4 regions of the Sphaerisporangium sp. NPDC004334 genome follow, and region 3 is predicted to be linked to each of the others. Evidence: riboswitches for the same ligand, from Rfam matches in the RefSeq annotation. Region 3 holds a riboswitch; each other region holds the start of a gene.
The links. Region 3 has a riboswitch for cyclic di-AMP ahead of ACWEN6_RS29185 (coiled-coil domain-containing protein). Riboswitches for the same ligand answer to the same signal wherever they lie in the genome.

Region 1: another riboswitch for cyclic di-AMP. It lies ahead of ACWEN6_RS28420 (CHAP domain-containing protein); the one in region 3 lies ahead of ACWEN6_RS29185 (coiled-coil domain-containing protein).
Region 2: another riboswitch for cyclic di-AMP. It lies ahead of ACWEN6_RS14735 (C40 family peptidase); the one in region 3 lies ahead of ACWEN6_RS29185 (coiled-coil domain-containing protein).
Region 4: another riboswitch for cyclic di-AMP. It lies ahead of ACWEN6_RS29510 (glycoside hydrolase family 25 protein); the one in region 3 lies ahead of ACWEN6_RS29185 (coiled-coil domain-containing protein).

The regions. Positions count from the first base shown of each region.
Region 1 is NZ_JBSGDZ010000023.1:90,875-95,980, forward strand. Features, by position in the region: gene ACWEN6_RS28410 (carbohydrate ABC transporter permease) at 1-143, opposite strand, end outside; gene ACWEN6_RS28415 (ABC transporter substrate-binding protein) at 391-1,692, opposite strand; gene ACWEN6_RS28420 (CHAP domain-containing protein) at 2,257-2,964, opposite strand; cyclic di-AMP (ydaO/yuaA leader) riboswitch at 2,977-3,126, opposite strand; gene ACWEN6_RS28425 (hypothetical protein) at 3,631-4,617, shown strand; gene ACWEN6_RS28430 (DUF6716 putative glycosyltransferase) at 4,632-5,106, shown strand, end outside.
Region 2 is NZ_JBSGDZ010000010.1:105,549-110,654, forward strand. Features, by position in the region: gene ACWEN6_RS14730 (hypothetical protein) at 1-347, opposite strand, end outside; gene ACWEN6_RS14735 (C40 family peptidase) at 982-1,581, opposite strand; cyclic di-AMP (ydaO/yuaA leader) riboswitch at 1,664-1,822, opposite strand; gene ACWEN6_RS14740 (ArsR/SmtB family transcription factor) at 2,322-2,897, shown strand; gene ACWEN6_RS14745 (MFS transporter) at 2,894-4,183, shown strand; gene ACWEN6_RS14750 (methyltransferase) at 4,453-5,106, shown strand, end outside.
Region 3 is NZ_JBSGDZ010000024.1:119,278-124,383, forward strand. Features, by position in the region: gene ACWEN6_RS29175 (response regulator transcription factor) at 1-186, opposite strand, end outside; gene ACWEN6_RS29180 (M50 family metallopeptidase) at 433-1,740, shown strand; gene ACWEN6_RS29185 (coiled-coil domain-containing protein) at 1,896-2,837, opposite strand; cyclic di-AMP (ydaO/yuaA leader) riboswitch at 2,872-3,010, opposite strand; gene galT (galactose-1-phosphate uridylyltransferase) at 3,142-4,215, opposite strand; gene ACWEN6_RS29195 (DeoR/GlpR family DNA-binding transcription regulator) at 4,212-5,106, opposite strand, start outside.
Region 4 is NZ_JBSGDZ010000025.1:41,922-47,027, reverse strand. Features, by position in the region: gene ACWEN6_RS29525 (NlpC/P60 family protein) at 1-469, shown strand, start outside; gene ACWEN6_RS29520 (TIGR03086 family metal-binding protein) at 644-1,228, opposite strand; gene ACWEN6_RS29515 (TetR/AcrR family transcriptional regulator) at 1,314-1,991, shown strand; cyclic di-AMP (ydaO/yuaA leader) riboswitch at 2,267-2,413, shown strand; gene ACWEN6_RS29510 (glycoside hydrolase family 25 protein) at 2,424-3,173, shown strand; gene ACWEN6_RS29505 (Ppx/GppA phosphatase family protein) at 3,246-4,178, shown strand; gene ACWEN6_RS29500 (hypothetical protein) at 4,338-4,940, shown strand; gene ACWEN6_RS29495 (5-methyltetrahydropteroyltriglutamate--homocysteine S-methyltransferase) at 4,968-5,106, shown strand, end outside.

The DNA.
Region 1 (5,106 bases), on a different contig from region 3:
AAGTACGGGGAGATCAGGAAGTACGGGGTCGCCTTGATGTCGAACTGCGACCAGATACTGCGGCGGGAGCGCGCCTGGTGGCGTCCCGGCCGGGGCGGCGGAGGCGCCGGATCCGCCCGCTGCGTGTGGAGGTTGACGCTCATCGGATTTCCGGGGCGTTCCCTGGCCGGCGGCCACGGGGAGGTGCCCCATTCTCCTTCTTCTCGTCGGTAACGGTCGATCGTGTGCCCGCTACCAAGCGATAACCAAGCTCGGCATCGGTACGACTGGACGAGGGCCTCGCGGGGCGTGGGCGGTGGTGGGTTCCACCACCGCCACGCCGCTCACTACGGCAGGTCACCGGTTCGCCGGGGCGGTGAGCCCCGGCGAACCGGTGAGGACGGGGGAGGATCAGCCCGCCGCCTTCTGGCCCGCCTCGACGAACTTCTGCCAGGCCTGGGCCACGGGCACCGAGCCCTGCTCCATGCCGTTGAGGACCTGCTCCACCTCGCGCTTGACCTGCGCGTGCTTCTCACCGAGGAAGATCGGCTGAAGCGACTTGATGGACGGCCCGAAGATCTTGCCGATGGGCGCGTTGTTGAAGTACTCGTTGTTCACGCTCTGGAGCTCGGGGTTGTCCTGCGCCGGGATGGTGCTGGGCAGGTTGCCGCCCTCCTTGAACGCCATGAGCTGGGCGTCGGGGCTGGTCAGGTAGCTGGCCAGCTCGGCGGCCTCCTTCGGGTGCTTGGACTGCTTGGGCACCGCGAGCCAGGAGCCGCCCCAGTTGCCGCCGCCGCCGGGCACGGTCGCGACGTCCCACTTGCCCTTGAACTTGTCACCGGCGTTGCCCGAGACCACGCCGAGCATCCAGCCGGGGCAGCCCAGGGTCGCGAACTGCGACTTGACGAAGCCGGTGTTCCAGCCGTCGGTGAAGTTCTGCAGCTTGGCGGTCAGGCCGTCCTGGCTGATCTTCGTGGCGAGGTCGAACGCGGACTTGACGGCCGGGTTCTTGTCCACGATGAGCTGCTGGTTCTTGTCGAAGTAGGTGACGTTGCCGTTCTTGGCGGCCTCCTGCGCCAGCACCACGTTGTAGATGGTGTTGATGCTGTCGACGAACTTGGCGTCCTTGACCTTGGACTGGAACTGCTGGCCGGCCTTGATGAAGTCCTCCCAGCCGCCGCTCCACAGCTTGCCGACCTCGTCGCGGTCGGTGGGAAGCCCGGCCTGCTTGAACAGGTCGGAGCGGTAGCAGATGCTCATGCCGCCGACGTCGGTGCCGAGGGCGAACAGCTTGCCCTCGGTGTTGATGCCGTTCTCCCACTTCCAGGCGGGGAAGTCGGCCTGGCGGCTCTGCAGGCCGTACTGGCCGAGGTCGGTGAAGAACTGGGGACGGGCCTTGGCCAGACCCATGCCGCCCTCGTCGATGCCGACCACGTCGCCGGCGCCGGTGCCCGACTGCAGCCACTGCAGCATCTGCGGCCAGTAGACGTTCTCAAAGCTGTCGGTGAGGTTGTTGTACTTCACCTGAACGTTGGGGTGATCGCTGTTCCACTTGGCGACCGCGGCCTTGTAGCCGAAGTTGGTCCCGCCGCCGAAGGTCTGCAGCGTAAGGGTGATCTTCTCGGCCGCGGCCGAGGACGAGCCACCGGTGCTGGTGTTCCCGCCGTCCCCGCCGGAGCTGCACGCGGCGGTGATGCCGAGTGCGACCGTCATCACCGATGCGACCGCGAGTGTTTTCCCGCGGCGCATATTGTTCATCATTCCGGACCCCTCTCAGGTGGTTGCCCGATCTTTGGGAGGTGCATCGAGGGCCGGCCCCGACAGTCGGGCCCACGATGTGCTGGATCCCTCAGTCGTGATCTCGCGGGGGTGAGCCTGCGAGCGATATTTGGGAGCGCTCCCACGAAGGGTCCCCGACGGGCAATGCTGGCGTCAATATGCCGAAACCTAACTGTTACTCCTGGGGCGGTTAGCGCTGAGAAAACCGTAGAGTAGCCCCCATAAAGCCCTTTCGCAGCATTGGGAGCGCTCCCACCGCTTGCGGCACAGTCGGGCGCAAATCATCCATGCGCCACGGCGCACGGGCTTCGCCGGGCTCCTGGGTCACGGCGCGCGGGCTGCGCGGCGCTCCGGCCGGCTCGCCGGAGCGATGGGAACGAACGCTGGCGCCGCGCGGCCGGGGGAGTGGGCCGGCCGTGCGGCGCCGGGAGGCGTCCTTCGCGGGGAGGCGGACGGGACGCCGCGGGAACGTGGAACGAGGGCGGCGGGCCGTCGAGGTCAGGCGGCGTAGCCGGGGTAGCCGTATCCGACGATCTGGGAGGCCGGCCTGGTGCGGATCTCGACCTTGCCGCCGTCGGTGTTGCCCTCGACGGTGCGGATGGTGCCGTCGCCGTTGTCCTTGATGACGAAGCCGACGTGCTCGATGCCGTCGATGCTCTTGTCGCCGTTGAAGGAGAAGAACACGACCGCGCCGGGCTTGGGCGTGGTGCCCCAGCGGTCCCGCGCGGCGAACCACTTGGCGTGGGCGACGGTGTAGGCGTCGGCGCCGACGGTGTCCTGCAGGCCCATCTGCGCGCCCACCCAGGAGACGAACATGTCGCACCAGGCGGCGTCGGCGTAGTCGGCGATCGTGCCGCTGTCGCGCGCCACGGTCTCCCTGGCGCGCGGGGAGCTCATGTACCAGGCGTGGAACTTGGTGCCGCCGCCGCTGCCGTTCTCGCTGATGCCGACCTGCTTCTCGGCCAGTGCCAGCAACTGCTCGGCGGAGACCTGCCGGGACGGCAGCCCCGCCTTCGCCGCCTCCTGCCGCGCGACGGCGACGATGCCGCTCTTGGGAGAGGCGGCGTCGGCCTGGGGAGAGGAGTCGGCGTTCGCCGCCAGGGCGGTGCCGGTGACAACCTGGGCGAGCACGAGCCCGCCGAACGCGACGGCCTTCAACTGGTTCTTCGGGGCATCCAGAAGCCGATGTACGGTCGTGACGAACATGGACAAGCTGAGACTCCTTCTTCCTGCCGCCTACCGGGTTAGCTGACGGGTTCGGACGTGAAGGTTCGTCCTACGGGCGCGTCCGTGGGCGGGCGCGCCTGATTCACCCCAAGAAGGTGGGTCCCCGGCTCCGCGTGGGCGCGGACTCGACGGAGGCGCGTGACGGCGGGAGAGGGATCTCTCCGCAGAGGACCGGCCGCGCCGGGCGATATCGACGGCACAGGCGGATCGCCCAGAGAAGCGGCCTCCCGTGCCGGGATTCCTCCGAGAGTAATACATCGGACAAACTGCATGCAAGTGGGACAAAGCTCTCGTCTGCTCCGGCCTCCTCATGGCAAAGCCAGGCACGCGGCCCGGCGAGAATGCGCGTCGGCGCGGTTGACCTGCCGCGACACGGGTAAGGCGCCGCCGATCCGGGCCCTGCGGGCGCGGACACGCCTCCGGGGTCGTCCGGGCCCAGTGATACTCGGAGCCTCCGACGCCTTCTGAGTCAAGTGAGGCCGGCGATGCCCGTGTGACGCTTGGGAGCCGCTTTCATCCGACAACGGCCGGGCCGCCGTCGGCTGCCGTTCATCGTCTGTTCCCTATTACGTAGGGTCGCGGGGCTAGGTTGCATGCGTCGTGAACGTGTCAATGCCCGGCGTGGAGAGGAACGGTCGAAGCCGCGTGCGGGAGCAGGGGTCGGCCGTCGCCTGGGTGGAGTCTCCGCTCCAGTTGCTGTGCGCGGTCGAGGCGCGGCACGCGGGGGTGATCGGGCCGGATACCCGCGTGGTGACCCGCGGCAGGCTGCCCGGCCTGCGCGTCACCCGCGCCGAGCTGGACGCGCTGGAGCTGCCGGCCGGGCTGAGCATCCAGGCCGCCGACCAGGGCATGCCCCGTCCCGGCCGCCGCGACGCCTGGGTCCTCGGGGACGCCTTCTCCGGCAGGATGCAGCTCACCTCGCTCACGGCCTTCCCCACCCGCATGGTCATCGTCGACGACGGCCTGGCCACCATCCGCCTGCTGGAGCTGCTGACCGCGGGCCTGGCCACCCCTCTGCTGCGCGCCCGCGCCGCGGCCAAGCCGTCCCGCCTGGCCCTGGGCGTCGCCGCGGGGATCCGCCTGCGCGCCGCGGCGAGGGCCGGACGGCTCACCGTCTTCACCGCCCTGCCCGTCCCCGTCGCCCTGGCCGACGCCGTGCGCGGGCTCGGGGCCGAGCTGGTCACCCACGACTTCGCCTGGCTGCGCTCCCAGCCGGTGGTCGCCCACCCCCGGCCCCGCGAGAACACGGTGGTCCTCGGCACCTCGCTGGTGCGCAACGGGCTGATCCACCGCGACCGCTACCTGTCCTGGCTGTTCGCCCTCGAGGGGCCGCTGGCGTACTACCCGCACCGCAGGGAGGACCCCGGCGACCTGGCCGCGGTCCGCGACCACCCCGGGGTCACCGTGTACGACGCCGGGGCGCCGGTCGAGATGACCCTGCGCGACCTGCGCCCCGGCCAGCGCGTTCTCAGCCTGCCGTCCACGGCCGTCACCTCGCTGCGCGTGCTGCTCGCCGCCCGCGGGGTGCCCGTCCAGACCGTGGAGGTGCCCGACGACTGGTGGACTCCCTCCGCGTCGGTCTCCCTCCGATCGCATCTCCAGATGTTCGCGCACGAAAGGGCTTCTCCTTGAGCCGGGTTCTCGCTGTGGCCGATTCGGACTCGTATCTGAAATGGGCGGCGGGTCTTCTCGACCAGCTACCGGCCGGTTGGACATCGACGCTGGCCGTCGTGCGCACGCCGATCGTGCCGTCCCCGGCCCAGATCACCGCCGCCGTCAGCGGCACCCGCTCCGGCGCGGCCGAGCCGCCCGCCGTGGTGTCGGCGCGGGCGCTGCGCCGCATCGCCGAGCGCGACCGGCCCGACGCCATCCTGCTGGCCTGCACAGGGCCGGTGGTGGACGTGCTGGCCGGCGACGTGCTCGGCGGGCTCTCGCCGCGGCCGGTGCTGGTGTCGGGGCTGCCGGGGATCTCCATCCCCGCCACCGAGAAGGCCTGGCTGTACCGCGGGGCCTGCGACCTGTTCGTCGTGCACAGCGGCAGGGAGGTGGAGGAGTTCGGCCGCATTGGCAGGGAACTGGGCGCCACCGGGTCGATGGCCCTGGCCCGCCTGCCCTACCTGG
Region 2 (5,106 bases), on a different contig from region 3:
GCCCGGTCGGCCCGGCGCGCCAGGTCGGCGAACGCGGCTCCGGAGGCCGCGGCGGCCCCGCCTCCGGGGACGGGGCCGGCTGCGGAGGCCGTCGCGGCCCGCGAGGCCGTGGTTCCAGAAGCCGTGGGGGCTCCATGGGCGGTGAGGGCTCCAGGGGCGCCAAGGGCATCTGGGGCCGCGACCACGAGGGAGAGGTCGCCGCGGAAGGTCCGCGCGCCGGACCATATCTCCGGATGCTCGCCGATCAGCGTCCGCGCCCGCCGTCCGAGATCGTCCTCGACGGCGGAGGGCCCCGTCAGCACGGTCAGCAACCCCGCCAGGACGGCCCAGAGCCACACGACGCGCATGCGGGAAATCTACCTGCTCGTCCTTCCCGGCCACATCGGCGTCCCAGGGGCGGACCCCCACCAGCCGTCCCGGCGGCGGCCCCGTATCGAGTTCCCGGCGGCACATCGGCCTGGCGGGGCATGGACGCGCGAAGGTTGCGCCCGGTCGTGTCGCGCCTCGCCGATGTGGCGCGGCGCGGACGTGCGAAGGCCCCGTCCGCTCCGAGGGGGGAGGAGCGGACGGGGCCTTCACGACCGGCGCGAGGGGCATGTGCACCACCCGGAAAACGTCTTCGAGGAGCGGGGGCACCTCTCGGAGACGCTCTCCCGGAGGAGTCCCTCGCGCCGATCGGCCTCCGGAACGGTAGATCGGCTTCCGGAACCGCCGGTCGGCTTCCCGAACCGCCGGTCGGTTCCCGGAGCCGCCGGTCGGCTTATGGAACCGCCGGTCGGTTCCCGGGTCCACCGGTCGGCTTCTGGAACCGCCGGTCAGGATCCGGAACCGCCGGCCGGCATCCCGGGACTGCCCGGAGATCGACCGGCTCCTCGTGGGAACCGGGAGCGGATCGGCACGGGCGGCCGGCGCACCGGACCCAGCGGAGCCCTGGATGGGCGGGGGTGGTTCCGCGGGGTCAAGCCGGGGTCGTCCCGCCGGTCAGGCGCCGGGGCGGACGGCGCCGACGAAGGACGCCTTCCGGTAGCCCGACAGCTTGTCGATGCGCACCCGCGCGCCGGTGTGCGGCGAGTGGATCATCTTGCCGTGCCCGACGTACATGCCGACGTGGCCGAGTCCGTAGAAGAACATCAGGTCACCCTGCTTGAGGTTCTTCCAGGACACCTTCTTCCGCACCGTGCGGAACTGGCCGGCGGCGATGCGGGGCAGCTTCACACCGGCCTTGCGCCAGGCGTACAGCATCAGGCCGGAGCAGTCGAAGGCCCCCGGGCCGCTGGCGCCCCAGCGGTAGGGGTCGCCGATCTGCTTCTTCGCCACCGCGACGGCCGTGTGCGCCTTGAACTGCTGCCGGGCGGCCCTGCTCACCTTGGCCTTGCTCTTGGATGTGCGGGAGGCGCTGGATGTGCTCGCCTCGCTCACCGCGGCCGTGCCGGCGGGCTCGGATGCCCCGGTGATGCTCGGTGTCTCGATCAGCCCGGCCGGGCCGTAGACGGACTGCTCTGACGGGCCCTGAGCGGGTGCCGCCGTGGCGGCGTCAGCCGCCGTCGCCTGCGTCGCCACGGCTCCCACGGAGGCCGTCATCGTGAGCGCCACACCGCCGAGAGAGAAGCGGGCAATGCGCGACAGACGAGGGTTCTGGGTGGTGCTGGACAGGATCGCTCCTTGATTCTTCCACTCACGCCTACCGGGTTAGCTGACGGATTCGGGCATGGAAGTAGCCCTACGACGCCAAGGCGTCGATTCACCCCCTGATCCCGCGTTTAGGATCGATTGGGTCCCCGGTTCCGTGCTCCTTGCCGCACGGATTCGGCAGGTCACCGCCCCTTTGGGGTCCTGGCTCGCGCCTTACTGGGGCGACGGCGACCGCTGGATTGTCATGCGTGGAGCCGGTCGGAAGACCGGCTCCGTTCGCGACGGCATGGCGTGCTCGCCGCGGGCCAGAAGTTACACAGAACCTCAAATTGAGGCAAAGCCGTGACCAAGTCGCGTAGATCAAATAAGGGGCTTCTTAATCAGGAAACCCCTGCACAACAAGCGCATCCGTTACCCGTATGTGATTCCCCTCACATATCCCGAAACGGCACCTGACGTGAGTCACACAAGTCACATCAGTCACACCCGTTCAGGGATCTTGGAGGGGGAACGGTCCCCCTAGCACCGCCCGGCGGACCGGGATTCGGACCCCGCATGTCACGCTCCGCACCCGAGACCCGATACCCACGACGTCTGTTCCGCAATGATCCTTCGGCAACAGCGCTTCCGCAATGACAATTACGCAATACCTGTTGTGCAACGTTCGTTGCTCATGTCAAAGTGGGCGCATGGCCGACGAAGACGTACGCACGATCACCGACTCACGGGTGCTGGCCGCCCTGTCGCATCCCACGAGGCGGCGCCTCATGGACGCGCTGAAGGTCTACGGTCCCTGCACCGCCAGCATGCTGGCCGAGCACACCGGGCAGGCCGTCGCCAACGCGAGCCACCACCTGCGCGTCCTGGCCGGCAGCGAGCTCATCGAGGAGGCCCCTGAGCTCGCCCGCGACCGGCGCGAACGCTGGTGGCGACTGTCCTCGGCCGAGCTGCGCTGGAGCGAGTCCGACTTCGGCGGCGACCCCGCGACCGCCGCCATCGCCAGCGCGGCGGCGTCCCTCAACCTCGAACACCACGTCAGCATGGTCCGCGCCTGGTACGCCGCGAGCGAGGACGAGCGGGCGGCCTGGCAGGACGCCCCCTTCTCCACCGACAAGTGGCTGCGGCTCACCCCAGACGAGCTGCACGAGTTCGAGGCGCAGTTCCTGGAGCTCCTCAGCAGGTGGGCCACCCGGGAGATCCCCGACGACGGGCGGCCCCGCGAGCCGGTGTTCGTCTTCGCCTTCGGCGTCCCGGGCCGGCCGTGAACGGCCTCACCGCGGCGGCCGCGCCCGCCGCGTCCCGTTCCCGGGGCCGCTGGGGGCTGCTGCGCGACCGCGACTTCCGGCTGCTGTGGGTCGGCGAGACCACCAGCGGCTTCGGCAGCTCTCTCACCTCGGTGGCCCTGCCCCTGGTCGCGATCACCGCGCTCCACGCGACCACGCTGGAGGTCGCTCTGCTCACCGCCGCGGCGTGGGTGCCGTGGGTGCTCATCGGCCTGCCCGCCGGAGCCTGGGTCGACCGCCTGCCCCGCAGGCCCGTGATGCTGACCTGCGACGCCGTGTCGTTCCTGCTGTTCCTCAGCGTGCCGGTGGCCGCGTGGCAGGGCGTGCTGACCGTCGGCCATCTACTGGCCGTCGCGCTGCTCACGGGCACCGCCAAGGTGTTCTTCCAGACCTCCTACCAGGTGTACCTCCCCTCGATCGTCGTCCCCGCCGACCTGCCCGAGGGCAACGCCAAGCTCCAGGGCGGCGAGTCGGCCGTCGAAGTGGTGGGCCCGGGAGCCGCCGGTCTGGTCGCCCAGGTGTTCGGCGCGGTCACCGCGCTGCTCGCCGACGCGGCGAGCTTCGTGGTCTCGGCACTGTGCCTGCTCGGCATCAGAACCCGCGAGGCCCCGGTGTCGCGCGAGCGGCGGGCCACGACGCTTCGACGCGAGATCGGCGAGGGCCTGCGCTTCGTCGCCCGCGACCCCTACCTGCGGGTGCTCACGGTGTTCGGGGCGGCCAGCAACCTCGGGCTCATGGGATACCAGGCCATCCTGGTCGTCTTCCTGGTGCGCGACGTCGGCGTCGGCCCCGGCGCGGTCGGCGGGCTGATGGCGGTCATGAGCGTCGGCGGCCTGGCGGGCGCGGCGAGCGCCACCTGGGTGTCCAGGAGGCTCGGCAGCGCCCGCGCCATGATCGTGTTCGAGGCGCTCGGCGCGCCGTTCGGCCTGCTCATTCCGCTGGCCCACCGGGGCCCGTGGCTGGCGGTCGCGGTGGCCGGCGGGTTCGTCCTGGTCACGGGCGTGGTGGCGGGCAACATCATCAAGGCGGGCTTCCGTCAGACCTACGTCCCCCGGCACCTGCTCGGCCGGGTCTCCGTGAGCATGCAGTTCGTCAACTACGGCACCATCCCGCTCGGCGCCCTGCTCGGCGGAGCGCTCGGCGGCGCCATCGGCACCCGTCCGTCGATGTGGGTCGTCACGGCCGGGCTCGCCCTGACCGGCCTGATCCTTCTCACCGGCCCCCTAAGGCACCGCCGCGACCTCCCCGCCTCCCCCGACCGCCCCTGACCCCACGACCCACGACCCACGACCTCCACGACCCCCACCCACCACCGGACCAGCCCGCACACCGAGCCAGACCCGTTCGAGCGTGCCTTTCCCGGCGCCGGGTCGGCGGGGCGAGGGACGGCCGATCCGGTGCCGTGTGCGGCGGGCGACCCGGTGGACCCTCGGCTCACGGCCCCCGGCCGTTCGCCAGGCCACCGGTGGGCGAGCGTCCTTGCCATACCGGCAAGAGGGTGTGCTCATTCGCGCTGCGAGCGCCTAGCCTGCCGGCCATGATGTCGCATGCACAGCACCATGATCACCTTGACCGTGAAGATCAACATGGCCGCCATGACCACGATGGCGAGGGCCACGCGCACCATGACGAGGCCGGCCTGGCGGACCTGCTCGACCTGGACGCGGTGGTGCTCGGCGCCTACCTGGAGAAGGTGACCGAGTGGGCCGCGCGGCACGCCCCCGACGCGCCCCGAACCATCGTCGACGTGGGCGCCGGGACGGGCACCGGCGGCCTGGCCTTCGCGCGCCGCTTCGCGACCGCCGAGGTCGTCGCCGTCGACAGGTCCCCCTTGATGCTCGGACGCCTCCAGGCCACGGCGCGCGAGCGCGGGCTGGCCGACCGGCTGCGCGTCGTACAGGCCGACCTGGACCTCGCCTGGCCCTCGGTCGGCGGAGTGGACCTCGCGTGGGCGTCCTCGTCCTTGCACGAGGTCGCCGACCCGCACCGCGTGCTCACCGACCTGCACGCCGCGCTGAACCCCGGCGGCCTGCTGGTGGTCGTCGAGATGGACGGTCCTCCGCGCTTCCTGCCCGACGACATCGGGTTCGGCCGGCCGGGCCTGGAGGCGCGCTGCCACGAGGCGATGGCGCGGGCGGGCTGGAACGCGCACCCGGACTGGCGTCCGTACCTGGAGCGGGCCGGTTTCCAG
Region 3 (5,106 bases):
CCCGTCGACGTCGGGGAGGTCGACGTCGACCACCGCCACGTCCGGGGTGAGTTCCATGGCTGCCGGCACGATGTATTCGCCGGAGGCGACGTCGGCGATCACCATGAGATCCTTCTCGCCGTTCAGCGAGGCGACAAGGCCCCGGCGGACGAGAGGTAGGTGTTCGGCAACCAGGATGCGTATCAAGGTGCTCCCTTGGTCCTTGGGAACAGAACCGGCAAATTATGCTACGCCGACTCATATCCCACGGTGTCTACATGATTGCGTACCGTCAATGCAGTCTCCCGATTCGCTCCACCGCGCGCAAGTCACTCCTACGCTTGGTCGTTGAGTGTTGTTTTCCGGCGGCGGCCGAAGCCCTCGCGCGTTCGGTTACGCTCGGAACGGGCAATCCAAACAGAAGGCATCTTCTCCGACGTGGGGGTAGCACCTATGAGCTGGCTCGCAGTGGCCGGGTTTCTCATCTTCTTCGTCGGGTTGGCCGTGTCCATTGCCCTGCACGAGTTGGGCCATCTGGTGCCCGCGAAGTTCTTCGGCGTCAAGGTCACGCAGTACATGGTCGGTTTCGGGCCCACGATGTGGTCGCGCCGCCGCGGTGATACCGAATACGGCCTGAAGTGGATTCCGCTGGGCGGCTACATCCGCATGATCGGGGCACTTCCCCCTCGGCCCAACGATGATCCGAACAAGCTTCGCAACATCTCCACCGGGCCGTGGCAGGCGCTCATCGAGAGCGCCAGGCAGGCGGCGCTGGAGGAGGTCAGGCCCGGCGACGCCGACCGCGTCCTGTACCGCAAGCCCTGGTGGCAGAAGGTCATCATCTTCATCGGCGGTCCCGCGATGAACTTCGTGCTGGCCTTCGTGCTGTTCGCCATCGTGCTGATGGGCTTCGGCATCTCGGTGCCCACGCCCGTGGTCGCCGAGGTCTCCAAGTGCGTCGTCACCGTGGCCGAGCAGGCGAAGGGCCAGCAGTGCACCCCGGCCCACCGGTCCACGCCCGCGGCGCTCGCCGGGCTCAGGGCCAAGGACAAGATCGTCTCGTTCGGCGGCAGGCCGGTGAACTCCTGGGACGACGCCAGCACGCTGATCCGCACCCACGGCCCCGGCCCGGTCGCCATCGGCATCGAGCGCGACGGCAAGCCGATGACGCTGAACGCCACGCTCATCGCGCAAGATCGCCCCTCGCTCGACGACCCGGACAAGCTGGACAAGAACGTCGGCTTTCTCGGAGTCAGCCCCACCCTCGTCGTGGAGAAGCAGGGGCTCGGGTACGTCGTCGGCGCCATGGCGGACCTGGTGAGGCGCACCGGCTCGGCACTGCTGCAACTGCCGCAGAAGCTCGTCGGGGTCTGGCAGGCGGCCTTCGGCGGCGCCGAGCGTGACCTCAACAGCCCGCAGAGCGTCGTCGGCGCCGGGCGCCTGGGCGGCGCGATCGCCGCGGCGGCCATCCCGCTGGAGAACAAGATCGCCGGCTTCATCCAGCTCCTGGCCGGGTTCAACCTCGCGATCGGCATGTTCAACCTGATCCCGCTGATGCCACTGGACGGCGGCCAGATCGCCGGCGGCCTGTGGGAGGGCATCAAGCGCGGTTACGCCCGGGTGCGCCGCCGCCCGATGCCGGGGCACGTGGACATCGCCAAGGCGCTGCCGCTGACGTACACGGTCGCGATCTTCCTGATCGCCATGAGCAGCCTGCTCATCTACGCCGACATCGTCAACCCCATCCGCCTGCCGGGCTGATCGGCCCCACCGGCGCCGGGCCGCGCGGCAGGCGCCCCGGAGCCACGTCGCGGTGCCACGCCCGCCGCACGGTCACCGGGCGGCGGGTCACCGTAATACATCCTCCGGGCGAGCGTCCGGATGGAACTTTCACCGGCGGCAAGACGGCCGGACGGCTAGTACATCGAGATGTGCACGTGGTCGAAGTGGTTGGCGGTGATCCCGCCGCGGTTGGCCATCGACCGCCAGCCGGGAAAGCCCAGGTTGTAGATCCGCTGCCGGTAGATCACGTACTTCACGCCGAGCTTGCCGCCGTTCTTGATGGCCCAGGCGGCGATCTGCTCGCCCATCGCGACGCCGGCGGGCGAGGGCATCGCCCCGCCGGAGCTGAGCATGAAGTCGCACGCCCGGCCCAGCGGGTGCTCGCCGCTGTTCTCGGGGCGGTAGCAGCCGACGGGGAACCGCAGCGGGAAGTGGTCCTTGACCTCGGCGCGCATCAGCCGCATCCGCGGGGTGATGTTCTCGCTCCCGGCCGGCAGCTCGGGCGCCCAGCTCCCGTTGGCTTGCTTGCCCGGGGCGGTGGGCACGAGCCGGTCCAGCTTGTCCTTGATCTGGCCGATCAGCTTCTCGGCGTCCCTGCGCTGGGCGGTCACCTCGACGACGTCGTCGCGCAGGCCGTCGGTCAGCGCGGCCGCGTCGTCGGCCGCCTTCTTGCGGGCGTCACGGGCCGTGGCATATCGGCCGATCTCGGCGGACTGCTCGGCCTGCAGCTGTTGCAGCATCGCGGCGCCGCCGAAACCGGGCGACATGAGCTCGCGCATCATGCCGAGGCCGCTGCCCGCCTGGTAGCTGAGCTGGGCGATGTCGCCCACCTGGCCCTCGGAGGCGGTGAGCTCGGTCTCCGCGGCCTTCAGCCGCTCGCGGGCCTTCTTCTCCGCGTCCTTGGCCTTGGCGACCGCGACGCGCTTGGCGTTGTACTGGGCGATCAGCTTGTCGACCTGCTTGCCAAGGGCGGCGAGCTGTGCCTTGAGCTGTTTCTCGGTGGGTTTGGGGGCGGCGGCGCCGGCCGTGGACGGGCCGAGCACCAGGGCGGCCACCATCAGAGCGCAGGCGGCCACGGAACCGTGGCGGCCGGAAGACAGGGGCAGAGCCCGCTCCTCTCCATCTGCCGACCGGGTTAGCTGACGGGTTCGGGCCGGAGACGCCCTACCACACGCGTGGATTCACCCCAGAGGAACCGATGGGTCCCCGGCTCCCAGGCGGGGCACCTGGGATTAGGCGGACCGGCCGTTACGGCCGGTGTCTGATGGATGGTAGTGGTAGATCCGTATTTATGGCGACCCCGGATGTGACGTCCCCCGACGTGACGTGCGCGTGGTCACCGCCGCCGCGCCCGCGGCGGGCCGTCCAGGGCGGGCGCGGTCACGGCTGCTCGCGCAGCATCCGGGCCGCCTCCTCGGGCAGTACGTCGTTGACGAACGCGCCCATCGCCGACTCAGACCCCGCCAGGTACTTCAGCTTCTGCGCCGCCCGCCGGATGCTGAACAGCTGCAGGTGCAGGTAGGCGAGGTCGCGCCCGGTGCGCACGGGTGCCTGGTGCCAGGCCGCGACGTAGGGCATGGTGACCCCGAACAGCCCGTCCAGCCGCCGCAGCACGTCGGTGTAGAGCGGGCCGAAGGCCGCGCGCTCCTCGGCGTCCAGCTCGCGAAGGTCGGCCGCCCTGCGGTTGAGGTAGACGTGCACCTCGAACGGCCACCGCGCCGCCGCGGGGACGAACGCCGTCCAGTGCTCGTTGGAGGCGACCACGCGCGTCTCGGCCTTGCGCTCGGCGGCCAGCACGTCCGCGAACAGGTCGCCGCCCGTGCGCTCGCGGTAGCGGGCCGCCGAGGCCAGCATCTGCCGCGTGCGAGGCGTCACGTACGGATAGGCGTAGATCTGGCCGTGCGGGTGCGCCAGCGTGATGCCGATCTCGGCGCCGCGGTTCTCGAACGGGAACACCTGCTCCACGCCCTCCAGCCGCGAGAGGTGGTCGGTGCGGTCGGCGAGCGCCACCAGCACCAGATCGACCTGCTCGGGAGACAGCCGGGAGAAGGAGGAGTCGTGCCGGGAGGTGAAGCACACCACCTCGCACCGGCCGACGCCGGGCCGCACCTCGCTCAGGCCGCCCACGTCCTCGTAGTGGCCCAGGTTGAAGCTGAAGGACGGGAAACGGTTCTCGAACACCGCGACGTCGTAGTCGGCGGCGGGGATCTCGGTCGCGTGGCCCGGCCGGGAGGGGCACAGAGGGCATTCGTCGGTGGGAGGCAGGAACGTGCGGCCCTGGCGGTGCCCGGCGATGGCGATCCACTCGTCCATCACCGGGTCGTACCGCAGGTCCGAGGCCGCGGGGCGCGGGGGCAGCTCGCGGGTGTCGGCGGCGCCGCGGTCGGCGCTCTCGGCGTGGTCGAAGTAGATGAGCTCTCGCCCATCGGCGAGCTGGGTGACGGTCCGCTTCACCGGGCCACCTCCTGTCCGGCGGCCGGCTGAGCCGCCTGTCCTGTCGTGTCGGCGGCCCGGGCCGCCCGTTCTGTTCCCGGAGCGCGGTTCGCGCGTCCGGACCCGCCGGCGTCGCGCGCCGGCTCGGTCGGTGGCGCCGTCCCCGCAGGGTCGGCCAGCAGCAGCGTGCCGGCTTGCTCGGACAGCGCCGATCTGGCCTCCTCCGGCAGGCCGGTGTCGCTGATCACGACGTGCGCCTCGTCCAGCTTGGCGATCGTGCTGATGCCGACGGTGCCCCACTTGGTGTGGTCGGCCAGCACGACCAGCCGCTGCGCCGCCGCGACCAGTTCGCGGTCGGTCTCGGCCTCAAGGATGTTGGGAGTGGTGAAGCCCGCCCTGGGGTTCATGCCGTGCACGCCGAGCATCAGCGTGTCGACGTTGAGCGCGCGGATGGCCGCCACGGCGACCGGCCCCACCAGCGCGTCCGACGGCGTGCGCACCCCTCCGGTGAGCACGACGGTCTGGTCGGCGCGCCCGGCCCGGTGGAAGACGTCGGCGACCTGGGCGGAGTTGGTGATGACCGTGAGGTGGGGGACGTCGGCCAGGTGATGGGCCAGGGTCCAGGTGGTCGTGCCGGCCGACAGCGCGACCGCGCTGCCCGGGCGCACCAGCTCGGCGGCGCGGCGGGCGATCGCCTCCTTCTCGGCCTGCTGGCGCACCGACTTGGCCGCGAAGCCCGGTTCCTCGGTGGACCCCGCGCCGGTGGCGGTGGCGCCGCCGTGCACCTTGTCCACCAGCCCGCGCTCGGCCAGCGCCTCAAGGTCGCGGCGGATCGTCATGTCCGACACCCCGAGCTCCCGCACCAGGTCGGCGACCCGTACCGCGCCGCTCCTGCGGACGCGCTCGAGGATC
Region 4 (5,106 bases), on a different contig from region 3:
CCGGCACGTCGTGATCTTCGAGCAGTGGGCGAACCCCGGGCGCACGTCCTACTGGGCCTACGAGCAGCGCGGCGGCTACGGAACCGACCATCGCGTCCTCACCTACGGCCTGCGGCCGGGCAGCGAGTTCCATGCCCGCCGGCCCCGGGTGTTCGGCGGCGGCGGGACCCCCGCTCCCGGAGGCAAGGTCTGGGTCGACACCTTCGCCGACGCGACGGGCTACCGCGAGCCGAACACCGGCGACCCGCAGGGCACGCTCGACAAGGGCACCAACTACGTCTACTGCCGCGTCCGGGGCGCCGAAGTCCGGCACGGGTCCGCGTTCAACCACTGGTGGCTGCGCACCGACCTCGACCGGACGAACCCCGGTAAGAACGGCCGCGGCGCCTACGTTTCCGCCTATTATCTCGCCAAATGGGGCAACGACGAGGCGAAGGACAATAACGGCAGAGATATCCCGAACTGTTGAGCATTCCGTGAACACCGCGTATTCACCGGGTTGACCGGCGGCGTCGCTCGATAACGGAGAGAAGAGGTGGACGGCGGCAGAACGGCCCGCCGGTCGAATGACCGGCGGGCCGTTTTCCGTGCCGGCGCCGCCTGCCTCGAGGGGAGGAGGCCGCGCCGTCGGCGGGTTCCCGGGTCAGCGGGTCCACTGCGGGTCGCGGCCGAGGTGGCGCAGCAGCTCGGCGGTGGCGTCGTCGGCCGGGTGCGGGTCGAGGGCGGGGGCGTAGGCGAAGCCGCGCAGCGGCTCGGCGAGGACGCGGGCCACCGGCAGCAGGCGCTCGGACAGCTCGGCGTCCAGAGGCGACGGACGGCCGGTGGCGACCGCGATGTCCCAGGCGTGCACGGCGGCGTCCAGCGCGGCGGCGCCGACGGCGACCTCGGCGGGCAGCGCGCCCTGCGGCAGTGGCGTCGGTACGGCCTCCGCGCCGGGCGCCACGGTGGCGAAGCCCCGTGCCGCGACCTCCAGGGCGCTTTCGAGCAGGTCCTTCGGGTCGCCGGGGGCCTGCGCCGCCGGGTCGAACGGGTTCTCCTCCGGACCGCCGGCACCGGTGATCGCGGCGGCGTAGGCGCGCTGGTCGCCGGCGGCGTGCCGCAGCACCTGCGCCACGTTCCACTGCTCGCACGGGGTCTTGGCGGCCCAGTCGGCCTCGGTGACCCCGGCGGTGGTCGTGCGCAGCGCGTTGTGGGCCTGCTCCAGCAGCGACCAGGACGTGGTGGTCATGCGAAACCTCCGAGTTAGAGCGGAACGGATCGTTCTGTTCAAACTATATCGGAACGGAGCCTTCCGTTCAAGCTAGAATGGGCGCATGGAGCCCACGACAGCAGGCATGAGGGGACGCAAGGCCGAGGCCGCCCGCAACGACCGCACGATCCTCGACGCCGCGCGAGCGGTGTTCGTCGCCGACCCCAAAGCGCCGATCTCGGCGGTGGCGCACGAGGCGGGCGTCGGCGTCGGCGCCCTGTACCGGCGCTACGCCGGCAAGGAGGAGCTGCTGCGCACCCTCTGCGAGGACGGCCTGCGCCGGTTCACGGCGATCGCCGAGTCCGCGCTGGCGCGGGACGGCGACGCGTGGGAGGCCTTCACCACGTTCCTGCGCGAGGTCGTCGACTCCGACGTGCACTCGCTGACCGTGCACCTGGCCGGCACGTTCACCCCCACGCGGGAGATGCACGAGCTGGCCGCGCACGCCGGCTCGCTCGCCGGGCGCGTCGTGGACCGGGCCAAGGCCGCCGGCGCGCTACGGCCGGACGTGGTCGCCGAGGACATTCCGATGATCTTCGACCAGATCACCGCGGTCCGTGCCGGCGGCGCCGATCGCACCGCCGTGCTGCGCCACCGCTATCTGACCATGCTGCTGGACGGGCTGCGCGCCGGCGCGCCGGCCACCCCGCTGCCCGCCTCCGCGCCGACCGGCGAGGAGCTCGGACGGCGCTGGCGGCACGCCGAGTCATCCCGCTCCTCGCAGCCCCCGCCCCGCCGCTGACCGGATCCCCGGGTGCGCCCCTGGCCCGCCGGGACCGGGACGCCTGACCGGGTCGTTCTGGCCGGATGCGCTTCCTGGGGGTGATCACGTCGGGGGAAGCCGTGCGTGTCCGCCCGTGTGACGCCGGCGGTGCGTACTTTGTCGCATTTGTGCTCTTTTGATGTGGTATGTACCTTGTTGGGAAGCGGTATGCGTGCCGATGGTCCCACGCCGTCGTGCCCGTTGCCGTCCGTTGCCCACATCGCGCGTACCCGGCGGGACGGCGTCCCGCCGCGGGGACACGCCCGCCTCATCCACACCTCGCGGAACCGGGGACCCCCTTCGCGGAGTGAATCGGAGCACCGGCCCTCGAAGGGACGGACCCACAGGGCACTTCCGCCCGAACCCATCAGCCGACCCGGTAGGCGCGTGGAAGCAAGGAGCGAGCCCTTCATGCCCATCGACCGGCTTTCCTCGATCTTCTCCCACCTCAAGAACCGGCTGGACCTGTCCGGCGCGCGCCTCTACTCCGCCATGGCGGGGGTGATCGTGGCCGTGCTCGCCATCGTGGCGGCCGTCGTGGTGACCGGCCCGGCGGACGCCGCCCCCAGCAGCGCCTCCTCGGAGCGCCCCTACGGCCAGGACGTGTCCGCCTACGAGTCCGACCACGACTGGAACGCCAGCCAGGCGCAGTTCGGCATCATCAAGGCCACCGAGGGCCTGACCTTCCGCGACTCCGCGTTCGCCCGCCACTGGGCCGAACTCGGCAAGAAGGGCATCGTGCGCGGCGCCTACCACTACGGTCACCCCGGCAACGACCCCATCGCCGAGGCCGACCACTTCCTGTCGGTGGTGGACGCCCAGCCCGCCGAGACCGGCGACCTGCTCGTGCTGGACCTGGAGACCAGCGACGGCCGGTCGGTCGCGCAGGTCAACGCCTGGGCCAAGACCTGGCTGGCCCACGTGAAGGACGAGACCGGCGTCACCCCGCTGTTCTACAGCGGCTGGAACTTCGCCGACACCTACGGCCACGGCCTGGCCGAGTACCCCTTGTGGGTGGCCTACTACGGCAGGGCCAAGGGCGACGTCACCCCGCCCGCCGACTGGAAGAGCTGGGCGATCCACCAGTACACCGACGTCCCCATCGACCAGAACGTCTCCGCGCTGACCACCGGCCAGTTGCGCGCGCTCGGCCGCCCCTGAGCGACGGCGCCTCGGCAGGACCGGCAGGACCGGGAGGATCTCCCGGGCGGGCGCGGGTAGTAGCGTCTGCTCATGCGACTCGGCGTTCTCGACATCGGCTCGAACACGGTGCACCTGCTGGTGGTGGACGCCCACAGGGGCGCGCAGCCGCTGCCCGCCTACTCGCACAAGGTCGAGTTGCGGCTGGCCGAGCACCTGCACGACGGTGACGTCCTGTCCCCCGAGGGCGAGCGCGAGCTGCGCCGCTTCGTCGAGGACTCGCTGCGCATCGCCGAGGACAAGGGGGTGGAGGACATCATGGCCTTCGCCACCTCGGCCGTGCGGGAGGCCGCCAACGGCGAGGAGGTCCTGGACCGCCTGCGGGCCGCCACCGAGATCGACGTGCAGGTGCTGTCCGGGCAGGACGAGGCGCGGCTGACGTTCCTGGCGGTGCGGCGCTGGTTCGGCTGGTCCTCCGGGCGGCTGCTGGTCCTGGACATCGGCGGCGGCTCCCTGGAGATCGCCTCCGGCATGGAGGAGGAGCCCGACGTGGCGATCTCGCTCCCGCTGGGCGCCGGGCGGATGACCCGCCAGTGGTTCACCGGCGCCCCGCCCCCCGCCGAGGAGGTGCGCGGCATGCGCCGGCAGGTGCGCGCGCAGATCGGCAGGGTGGTGGGCGATGTGGTGAAGTACGGGCACGCCGACCACGCGGTCGCCACCTCCAAGACCTTCAAGCAGCTCGCGCGCATCGCCGGCGCCGCGCCCTCCAGCGAGGGGTCCTATGTGAAGCGGGTGCTGCGCCAGGATGACCTCTCCCACTGGACCGGGCGCCTGGCCACGATGGACAACGCCCAGCGGTCCGGCCTGCCGGGCGTCTCCGCCGGTCGCGCCCCGCAACTGCTCGCCGGGGCGATCGTGGCCGACGCGACGATGGACCTGTTCGAGGTCCCCGAGGTGGAGATCTGCCCGTGGGCCCTGCGCGAAGGGGTGATCCTGCGCCGCCTGGACACCATGCCCGGCGCCTGAGGTCCGCGATCACGGCCGCCGGGGTCACCGTGCCCGGCGGTGTGCGCGATCGCTCCGCGCACACGGGAGAATCGATACGTCCACCTGCGTGATGAAACGTGTGACCATGTCCGTCCCGGGCACGGTGTCCACCGCGGCGGCACAAAAGGAGGAACGGCGATGATGGCGCTCATCGGAGCGGTCTACACGCTGCTGGTCGTCCTGGCGCTGATGGGACTCGCTCTGGTGCTGATCGCCGTGATGGGGCTGATCTCGCTGGCGCTGCTGGCCTCGACCACCAGCCCCGAGCCCGAACTCGGCGCCGACGGCCGCCCGGTCCCCCGCACCCCGGCCGCCGCCCCCGAGCCGTCCGAGACCTCCGAGCCGTCCAAGGCTCCCCGGCCCTCCGAGATCCCTGCGCCCTCCGAGGCTCCCACGCCGTCCGACGCCGCTCCCAGGCCGTCGAAGGTCTCTGAGCCGTCCAAGGCTCCCCGGCCCTCCGGGACTCCTGAGCCGTCCGAGGCTCCGAGGCCGTCCGAGGCTCCTGAGCCGCCCGCCCGCGGTCCGGTGCCCGGCGTCCCCGGGCGCGGCGCCGGGGGAGGGGGGACGACGCCGGACGCCGGAGCAGGCAAGACGGTGGGGGAGGGCGGGCAGCGGCTGTCGTGGCCGTTCGGGATGCCCCGGCCGGGATGGGTGCCGCACGGAGTGGCCTACGCGCGCGACGCATGGCTTTATCCGCTCCGTCGCTACGGCGAAACCGCTCAAAAGCTGATAGGACGGTAGTCGCGCTAGATCATCTGGAGGATCGCCATGCGGACAAGACCCCCATTCCGCGCCGACCATGTCGGCAGCCTGCTCCGTCCCGCCGCCCTGCTGGAGGCGCGCGAGGCCTTCGCCGCCGGCGCCATCCCCGCCGAGCGGCTCAGGGAGGTCGAGGACGAGGCGATCC